DNA from 2 places in the Streptomyces sp. NPDC020898 genome. Region 1 is predicted to be linked to the other one. Evidence: riboswitches for the same ligand, from Rfam matches in the RefSeq annotation. Region 1 holds a riboswitch; the other holds the start of a gene.
The links. A riboswitch is a leader RNA that binds a small molecule or an ion and turns the genes downstream of it on or off. The one in region 1 is predicted to bind S-adenosylmethionine.
Positions count from the first base shown of each region.

Region 2: it holds a riboswitch for S-adenosylmethionine, as region 1 does, so the genes downstream of both, ACH4TV_RS01525 (aminotransferase class V-fold PLP-dependent enzyme) here and thrC (threonine synthase) in region 1, are expected to answer to the same signal.

Region 1 covers NZ_JBIRRV010000016.1:102,764-107,041, forward strand. The annotation lists gene ACH4TV_RS37335 (trehalose-6-phosphate synthase) at 1-118, opposite strand, end outside; gene ACH4TV_RS37340 (glucosyl-3-phosphoglycerate synthase) at 206-1,150, opposite strand; SAM riboswitch class I at 1,312-1,460, shown strand; gene thrC (threonine synthase) at 1,475-2,797, shown strand; gene ACH4TV_RS37350 (MoaD/ThiS family protein) at 2,915-3,190, shown strand; gene ACH4TV_RS37355 (cold-shock protein) at 3,643-3,849, shown strand; gene groL (chaperonin GroEL) at 4,238-4,278, shown strand, end outside.
Region 2 covers NZ_JBIRRV010000001.1:334,348-338,625, forward strand. The annotation lists gene ACH4TV_RS01515 (rhomboid family intramembrane serine protease) at 1-160, shown strand, start outside; gene ACH4TV_RS01520 (Lrp/AsnC family transcriptional regulator) at 157-438, shown strand; gene ACH4TV_RS01525 (aminotransferase class V-fold PLP-dependent enzyme) at 631-2,007, opposite strand; SAM riboswitch class IV at 2,179-2,296, opposite strand; gene trpD (anthranilate phosphoribosyltransferase) at 2,374-3,441, opposite strand; gene ACH4TV_RS01535 (cytochrome bc complex cytochrome b subunit) at 3,584-4,278, opposite strand, start outside.

The DNA.
Region 1 (4,278 bases):
CGCCGCCGCCGCGCTTGGCGTGCAGCGAGCCGTCCTCACGGACCTCGTACGTGACCGGGCCGCGGTTGGACGCGACCAGCACCCGGAACTCACCTTTTGCACCCTGCGTCGAAGCCATACGCCTCAACTTAGCCCGGCCCGGAAACACTCAAACGTACGCACGTACGCCTCAGCCGTATACAAGGCCTCAGGCGGCGCCCCGGGCCTACGCCGCCTTCCTCGTCGCGTACTCCGCGATCTCCGCCATCGGCGGGCGTTCCTCCGTGTCCACCGAGTACGTGCGTGGCTCGAAACCGTCCTCTCCGCGTTCGAACTGGGTGATCGCGGGGCGGATCAGATGGCCTCGGGCCAGCCGGAGCTGGGCGGTGCGGTAGATCGCGGCGGACATCCGGCCCAGGGCCTGGCCGTCCTGGTGGCGGTGCCTGCGCACGCCCACGTCGACCTGGGCCAGCGCGTCGAGGCCCACCAGGTGCAGGGCGTCGATCAGCATGCCCAGCTCCACGCCGTAGCCGACGGGGAACGGGAGCTGTTCGAGGAGCGAGCGGCGGGCCGCGTACTCGCCGCCGAGCGGCTGGACGAAGCCCGCCAGCTGCGGCCAGTGCATGTTGAGGAGGGGGCGGGCCATCATCTCGGTGACCCGGCCGCCCTGCCCCGCCGCCTGGCCGAGCGGACGGTCGTACATCGCCTTGACGAGGTCGACGCCGGGGTTCGTGAGCAACGGGCCCACGATTCCGGAGACGAAGTCCGACGAGAACTCCTTCAGGTCCGCGTCGATGAAGCAGACGATGTCCCCGCTGGTGACGAGGAGCGAGCGCCACAGCACCTCGCCCTTGCCCGGCACGGCCGGGATGCGCGGCAGGATGTCGTCGCGGTGGACGACCCGGGCACCCGCCGCGGCGGCCACCTCGGAGGTGCGGTCGGTCGATCCCGAGTCGATGACGACGATCTCGTCGACCAGCGGAACCTTCAGCATCAGGTCGCGGCGGATGACGGCGACGATCTCGCCGACCGTCTCCTCCTCGTTCAGCGCGGGCAGGACGACACTCACCGTGGCGTTCGAGGAACGCTTCGCGGCGATCAGCTTCTTGAGCGGGCGGTCGCCAACGGACCAGGAGCGTGTGTTCAGCCAGCGCTCGGCGTCTTCCAGCACGTGCGGCTCTCCCTTACGTTGCATGGGGGGAAGCGCGATCTTCTATCTCGCGGTTCGGACGGCTCCCACCACCATCCAAGCCTTCGGTTACAGTCTTGAACAACGTGGGTGACCATCGCATGTCCGAGGTCACCGGCGTTCACCACCTCACAACTTCATACCGCTCATCCAGAGGGGCAGAGGGATACGGCCCGTTGAAGCCCCGGCAACCCTCCAGCCGGTCTTGTCGCATGTTCATGTGGCGAGGCTCCCGGCTCGGGAAGGTGCCAAATCCGTCTCACGGCGAAATGCGTCGTGAGGAAGATGAGGAAGGGCCTCGCCTCCATGGCTGCGCAAACTGCTCAGAGCACCGCTGCTCCCACTGCCGGTGCCGCCGACTCCGTCACCTCTGTAGACCTCGGTCCCGCCGTCGCACTCTCCTGCCGCGAATGCGGCCACCGCGTCCCCCTCGGTCCGGTGTTCGCCTGCGAGGAGTGTTTCGGCCCGCTGGAGATCGCCTACGACTTCGGTATCCAGTCGGCGGCCGACACCGAGGAACTCCGCAAGCGCATCGAAGCGGGCCCCGCGAACATCTGGCGCTACGCGCCCCTCCTCCCGGTGCCCGCGAACGTCGCCGAGAAGCCGAACATCAACCCCGGCTGGACCAAGCTCGTCCAGGCCGACAACCTCGCCCGCGAGCTGGGTGTCGACGCCGGCAAGCTGTTCGTGAAGGACGACTCCGGCAACCCGACCCACTCCTTCAAGGACCGGGTCGTCGCCCAGGCCATCGAGGCCGCCCGCGCCTTCGGCTTCACCACCCTCTCCTGCTCCTCCACGGGCAACCTGGCCGGCGCGGTCGGCGCCGCCGCCGCCCGGGCCGGTTTCCGGTCCTGCGTGTTCATCCCGCACGACCTGGAGCAGGGCAAGGTCGTCATGGCCGCGGTGTACGGCGGCGAGCTCGTCGGCATCGAGGGCAACTACGACGACGTGAACCGCTTCTGCTCCGAGCTGATCGGCGACCCGGCCGGCGAGGGCTGGGGCTTCGTCAACGTCAACCTGCGTCCGTACTACGCGGAGGGCAGCAAGACCCTGGCGTACGAGATCTGCGAGCAGCTCGGCTGGCAGCTGCCGGACCAGCTCGTCGTGCCCATCGCCTCCGGGTCGCAGCTCACGAAGATCGACAAGGGGCTGAAGGAGCTCATCGAGCTCGGGCTCGTCGAGGACAAGCCGTACAAGATCTTCGGTGCGCAGGCCGAGGGCTGCTCGCCGGTGTCCGTGGCCTACAAGGCCGGACACGACGTCGTACGGCCCCAGAAGCCCGACACCATCGCCAAGTCGCTGGCGATCGGCAACCCGGCGGACGGGCCGTACGTGCTGGATATCGCGCGGCGGACGGGCGGGGCGGTGGAGGACGTGAACGACGGGCAGATCGTCGATGCGATTCGGCTGCTCGCGCGCACGGAAGGGATCTTCGCGGAGACCGCCGGTGGGGTGACCGTGGGGGTGACGAAGAAGCTGATCGAGAACGGGCTGCTCGATCCGACGCTCACGACGGTGGTGCTGAACACCGGGGATGGTCTCAAGACGTTGGATGCGGTGGCTGACGTCGGGCTGACCGCGACGATTCGGCCCAGCCTTGAGTCGTTCCGGGAAGCCGGGCTCGTATAACCCCGTTGATTGTCTGCGGGGCCGTGGGGGCTGGTCGCGCCCACGTGGCGGTAGCCGCAAATCCAGCACAGCCCCGCGCCCCTATCGGGCGCGTCACCTGACCGGAGGTCGAAAGTTATGAGCGTTTCCGTCCGCATCCCCACCATCCTGCGTACCTACACCGGCGGTAAGGCCGAGGTGGCTGCCGAGGGTGGGACCCTGGCCGAGGTCATCGCTGATCTGGAGAAGAACCACACGGGCATCGCGGCCCGGGTGCTCGACGATCAGGGCAAGCTGCGCCGGTTCGTCAACGTGTACGTCAATGACGACGACGTCCGCTTCGAGCAGGGGCTGGAGACGGCGACGCCGGACGGTGCGGGTGTGTCGATCATTCCCGCGGTCGCGGGTGGCTGACAGGCGACTGATACCGGCGAGTAGTAACCGTCGGTAACAGTGATTACCGAGAGTTCATCGAATTGCCCCCTCCGTGAGAGAAGCGGAGGGGGCAATTCTCTATGGTTGAGCGCGGTACAGTTGGGGAAGCCGCACCACTTCGCTTGCCGCACGCATATGAATTCTTGCCGAGCGCCCTACGAGAAGTAGCCAAAGTGTGCAGGTCTTTTGCGTTTTTTGTTCCCTTTGTGGGGCCCGGCTTGCCCTGAAGTTGCGTGAATTCTCCGCATATTCCCGACCTGGCGTGCCCGGATTTCTCGTCCGATTGACCTGTTGCAGAGGGCAGTTGGACAGATACATTCGGCCGCGGTCGACGCGTTCCGGCGCACACTCCCACCGGTTGGGGGGGTGAGGTCTGACCCGGATCCGCGAAGTGTGGATCTGTGCAAGGGCCAGTAATAGGGGAGTTAGGCATGGCTCAGGGCACCGTCAAGTGGTTCAACGCGGAGAAGGGGTACGGCTTCATCGCGGTCGACGGTGGTGCGGATGTTTTCGTCCACTACAGCGCGATTCAGATGGACGGCTACCGCACCCTCGAGGAAGGTCAGCGGGTCGATTTCGAGATCTCGCAGGGCCAGAAGGGGCCGCAGGCGGACATGGTCCGTCTGGCGACCAGCTGAAGCACGCGCCGGCGCACCGCAGCGACGTTCTTCTTTGAAGGGCTCGTACTCCGTGGGACCTCACGGGGTACGAGCCCTTCGGCATGTCCGTCGGTACGTCCCTCGGCTTCAGTACGTCCAGTACGTCCTCCGGCCCTCTCGCGTGGCCTTGTGTGCGCTTGCCCGCCCCCCTGTTCACCTGCGGATCTTCGAGAGCCGCTTGCACTCGGTAGGGGCGAGTGCTAATCATTGGCGTTAGCACTCTGCAGGTGAGAGTGATAACGAAGGACCGGGTGGGTGAGGCCCGCAGGCCAGGTGGTGCAAGGAATCACCAGGGCAGGCAGGCCGTCCGTCGCGGGCGCCAGCGCGGTCCGGAGCAATCCACCCCAGTCCGGGAGGACCACTTCACATGGCCAAGATCATCGCGTTCAACGAGGAGGCACGGCGCGG
Region 2 (4,278 bases), on a different contig from region 1:
GGTGGCGGCCGGGAGGGCATCATCCGGCCCCGGGGTGGCGTATCTGGCCCACGTGATCGGCTTCGGCCTCGGCTTCGTCTACGCGTGGGTGCGACATCGGCGTACCACTAGAGTGAGGTCCGCCCCAGCGACGGCCACCGAGGGAGAGAACCAGCCGTGATCACCGCGATCGTGCTCATCAAGACCAGCGTGGACCGGATTCCGGAGATCGCGGAGTCGATCGCCGCCCTGGACAGCGTGAGCGAGGTCTTCTCCGTCACCGGCACGTACGACCTGATCGCGATGGTCCGCGCCAAGGCCCACGAGGACCTGGCGGAGATCATCCCCGGCAGCATCAGCAAGATCCCCGGCGTGGAGGCGACAGACACCCACGTGGCGTTCCGGACGTACTCCCAGCACGACCTGGAAGCAGCGTTCGCGATCGGCCTGGACAGCTGACGTTCCCGACCCGGGCCGGCGTGTGCGGACGAGCCGCTCAAGCTTCTTTCCCGCCCGCCCCGCCGCACCTTCAGCCCAGGCCCCGGCATCTCAGCCCGTCCGGCGTTTGAGGACAAGGCCCGTTCAGGGCCGACAGCGGGGGTCTGGGGGCGCAGCCCCCAGGGATGGGACGGGTAAGGGCGGCGGGGGCGATCAAACCGCCGGCACGCACCGCCCGTCCTCGGTCCGGTACTGCCACCGAGCGCCGTCCCGCACAAGCTCCTTCACCGCACCCACGAACCGCTCGACGTGCTCGTCGGGGGTGCCCGCCCCGAAGCTCACCCGGATGGCGTTGAGGGACTTCTCCCCAGGGGCGGCCTCGGGCGCACCGCACTCCCCCTGCGTCTGCGGATCCGTGCCCAGCAGCGTGCGCAGAAGCGGGTGGGCGCAGAACAGCCCGTCCCGCACCCCGATCCCGTACTCCGCGGAGAGCGCCGCCGCGAAGTGCGAGCTGTTCCACCCCTCGACGACGAACGAGATCACGCCGACGCGCGGAGCGTCGTCGCCGAACAGCGAGAGAACCCTGACCTCGGGCACCTCGGCCAGCCCCGCCCGCACGGTGTCGATCAGGTGCTGCTCCCGAGCCACCAGCGACTCGAAGCCGGCCTCCGTGAGGGCCTTGCAGGCCGCGGCGATCGAGTAGGCACCGATGACGTTCGGCGACCCTGCTTCGTGCCGGGCGGCACTGTCGTGCCACTCCACGTCCACGCCCCCGTCCGTGCGCCGCGTGACCTTGCGGCTGGCGCCGCCACCCGCGAGGTAGGGGTCGGCCGCGCGCAGCCAGTCGGCGCGGCCGGCGAGGACACCGGAGCCGAAGGGCGCGTACAGCTTGTGGCCGGAGAAGGCGACCCAGTCGACGTCCAGGTCCTGGACGGAGACCGGGTGGTGCGGGGCGAGCTGGGCGGCGTCCAGGACGATCCGGGCGCCGTGCGCGTGGGCGACGGCGGCCAGCTCCCGTACCGGCCACAGCTCACCGGTGACGTTCGAGGCACCGGTGACGCAGACGAGGGCCGGGCCCTGGCCCTCCTGAACGGATGCGGAACGGGCGGCGAGGGCCTCCTCCAGGGTGGCCACGGCCTGCTGCGGGGTGCGCGGGGCGTCGAGGTAGGTGACCTGCGCGTCCTGCCAGGGCAGCAGCGAGGCGTGGTGCTCGGTCTCGAAGACGAAGACCTGGCAGCCGGCGGGGAGCGCGGCGGCGAGCAGGTTCAGCGAGTCGGTGGTGGACCGGGTGAAGACCAGCTGGTCGTCGGCGCGGCAGTCCAGGAACTCCGTGACCGTCCTGCGGGCGTTCTCGAAGAGGTCCGTCGACAACTGGGAGAGGTAGCCGGCACCGCGGTGGACGCTGCCGTAGTAGGGCGCGTACGCCGCCACGTCATCCCAGACCCGCTGGAGCGCCGGTGCGCTGGCCGCGTAGTCGAGCGCCGCGTAGGTGACCTCGCCACCCGTGACGAGCGGCACGGTGACATCACGCCCCAGAACGGACAAGGGGGCACAAACAGCCTGGTCGGCGGCAACAGTGGAGACAGACATGGCGAACTCCCGTGAGAGACAAGAGGAATCACTGCGCGAGCGGACGCGAAGGACGCGGCTCAGCACAGGAAAAGGTGAAATGGGTGCGCGGAAGCGGGGCTCTACGCCCTATCGCATTCGCTTGCTCACGGAAGGCTCCCTCGAACGACCAGGACCCCTGGTGTCGAGAGGGGCCCGCGCTTGCCGTAAGCCTTGCTGCCTACGGCCTGGTCTTCATCCCGGGGCACCCCGCCACGGACGGAGGGTTGCCGGACAGTCGGCCGGGGCCTCATGACTGTCACTCATGACCTGGTACAGAACGTACGGGAAGTGATCGACGCCCCGCAACCCGTGTCCGGATCGCGGAACGCCCACCACAGGAAACCGCTACGCGTTGCTGGCCGCCGCCCACCGCTCCAGCGTCTTCTTCGCCGCCCCGGAGTCGACGGACTCCGCGGCCTTCTCCATGCCGGCGCCGATCTGCTCGGCCAGCGAACCCGGCCCCGGGTCCAGCGCCACCAGCGCCGCCGCCGAGTTGAGCAGCACGGCGTCCCGTACGGGCCCTGTCTCGCCGTCCAGCAGCCGCCGGGCGACCGCCGCGTTGTGCGAGGCGTCACCGCCGCGCAGCGCCTCCACGGGGACCAGCTCGATGCCGACGTCGCGCGGGTCGAAGGCCTCCTCCGTCACCTTGCCGTCCCGCACGACCCACACCCGGGACGTGGCGGTGACCGTCAGTTCGTCGAGGCCGTCGTCGCCCCGGAACACCAGGGAGGAGTTGCCGCGCTCGGCGAACACCCCGGCGACGATGGGCGCCATCCGGGGGTCGGCGACCCCGACCGCCTGCGCCTTGACCTTGGCCGGGTTGGTCAGCGGGCCCAGGATGTTGAAGACCGTCCGGATGCCCAACTGGCCGCGCGCGGCGCCCACATGGCGCATCGCCGGATGGAACTTGGCCGCGAAGCAGAAGGTGATCCCGGCCTCCTCCGCGACCTCGGCCACCCGCTTCGGCGTCAACTCCAGATTGACGCCGAGCTGCCCCAGCACGTCCGACGCCCCGGAGGCCGAGGAGGCCGCCCGGTTGCCGTGCTTGACGACCTTGGCACCGGTGCCGGCGATGACGATCGCCGACATGGTGGAGATGTTCACGGTGTTGGCGCCGTCGCCGCCGGTGCCGACGATGTCGACGGTCGGCCCCGGCACCTCGATCACGTTCGCGTGTTCGTACATCGCCTGGACGAACCCGGAGATCTCCTCGACGGTCTCGCCCTTGGCCCGCAGCGCCACCACGAACCCGGCGATCTGTGCGTCGGTCGCCTCGCCGCGCATGATCAGGTTCATCGCCCAGGCGGTGTCGGCCGCGCTCAGGTCATGGCCGTCGAGCAGGCCGTTCAGCACGCGGGGCCAGGAACGGACCGCCGCGGTGTCGCCTCCGGCGGGGTTCACAGCGCTGCTCATAAGCCGCTCCTGCATCAGTCCCGGCGAGACTCGCGGGACTCCTAGTGGGAATGGGAACACCCTATCCAGCCCGGGGGTACGGCGAAGGGCCCCGTCCGGTCTTCGGACGGGGCCCTTCTACCGCGCGTGGCGAGCGCAGGGATCAGTGGTGGCCGTGGCCGCTCGTGATCTCCTTGTACTCCTCGGCGGTGGGCTTGGCGATCTGGCTGTCCTCGCCGTAGTACGACTTGCTGAGCTTGGCCCGCAGCTTCTCCGGGCCCTTCACCTTGCGCTCGACACCGTTCTCGTCGACCGTCGCACCGATCGCGGCAGGCACGTACTGCTCGTGCGCCGTGAGGGTGTGCAGGGCCTCCTGGCTGAGCGGCTCGTGCACCTCGATGAACTCACCGTGCGGCAGGCGCTTGATGATGCCCGACTCGCGGCCGTGCAGCACCTTGTCCTTGTCGCGGCGCTGGAGGCCGAGACAGATCCGCTTGGTGACGACGAACGCGATGACCGGGGCGACGAAGAACGCGATCCGTACGAACCAGGTGATCGCGTTGATCGACAGGTGGAAGTGGGTGGCCCAGAGGTCGTTCCCACCACCGATCAGCAGCACCATGTACCAGGTGATCCACGCGACACCGAAGGCCGTACGCGTCGGCACGTTGCGCGGGCGGTCCAGGATGTGGTGCTCGCGCTTGTCGCCGGTGACCCAGGACTCGATGAACGGGTAGACCGCGATCGCGACCAGGACCAGCGGGAAGATGATCAGCGGGATGAACACACCCAGGACGAGCGTGTGACCCCAGGCGTTGATCTCCCAGCCCGGCATGACACGGATCAGACCCTCGGAGA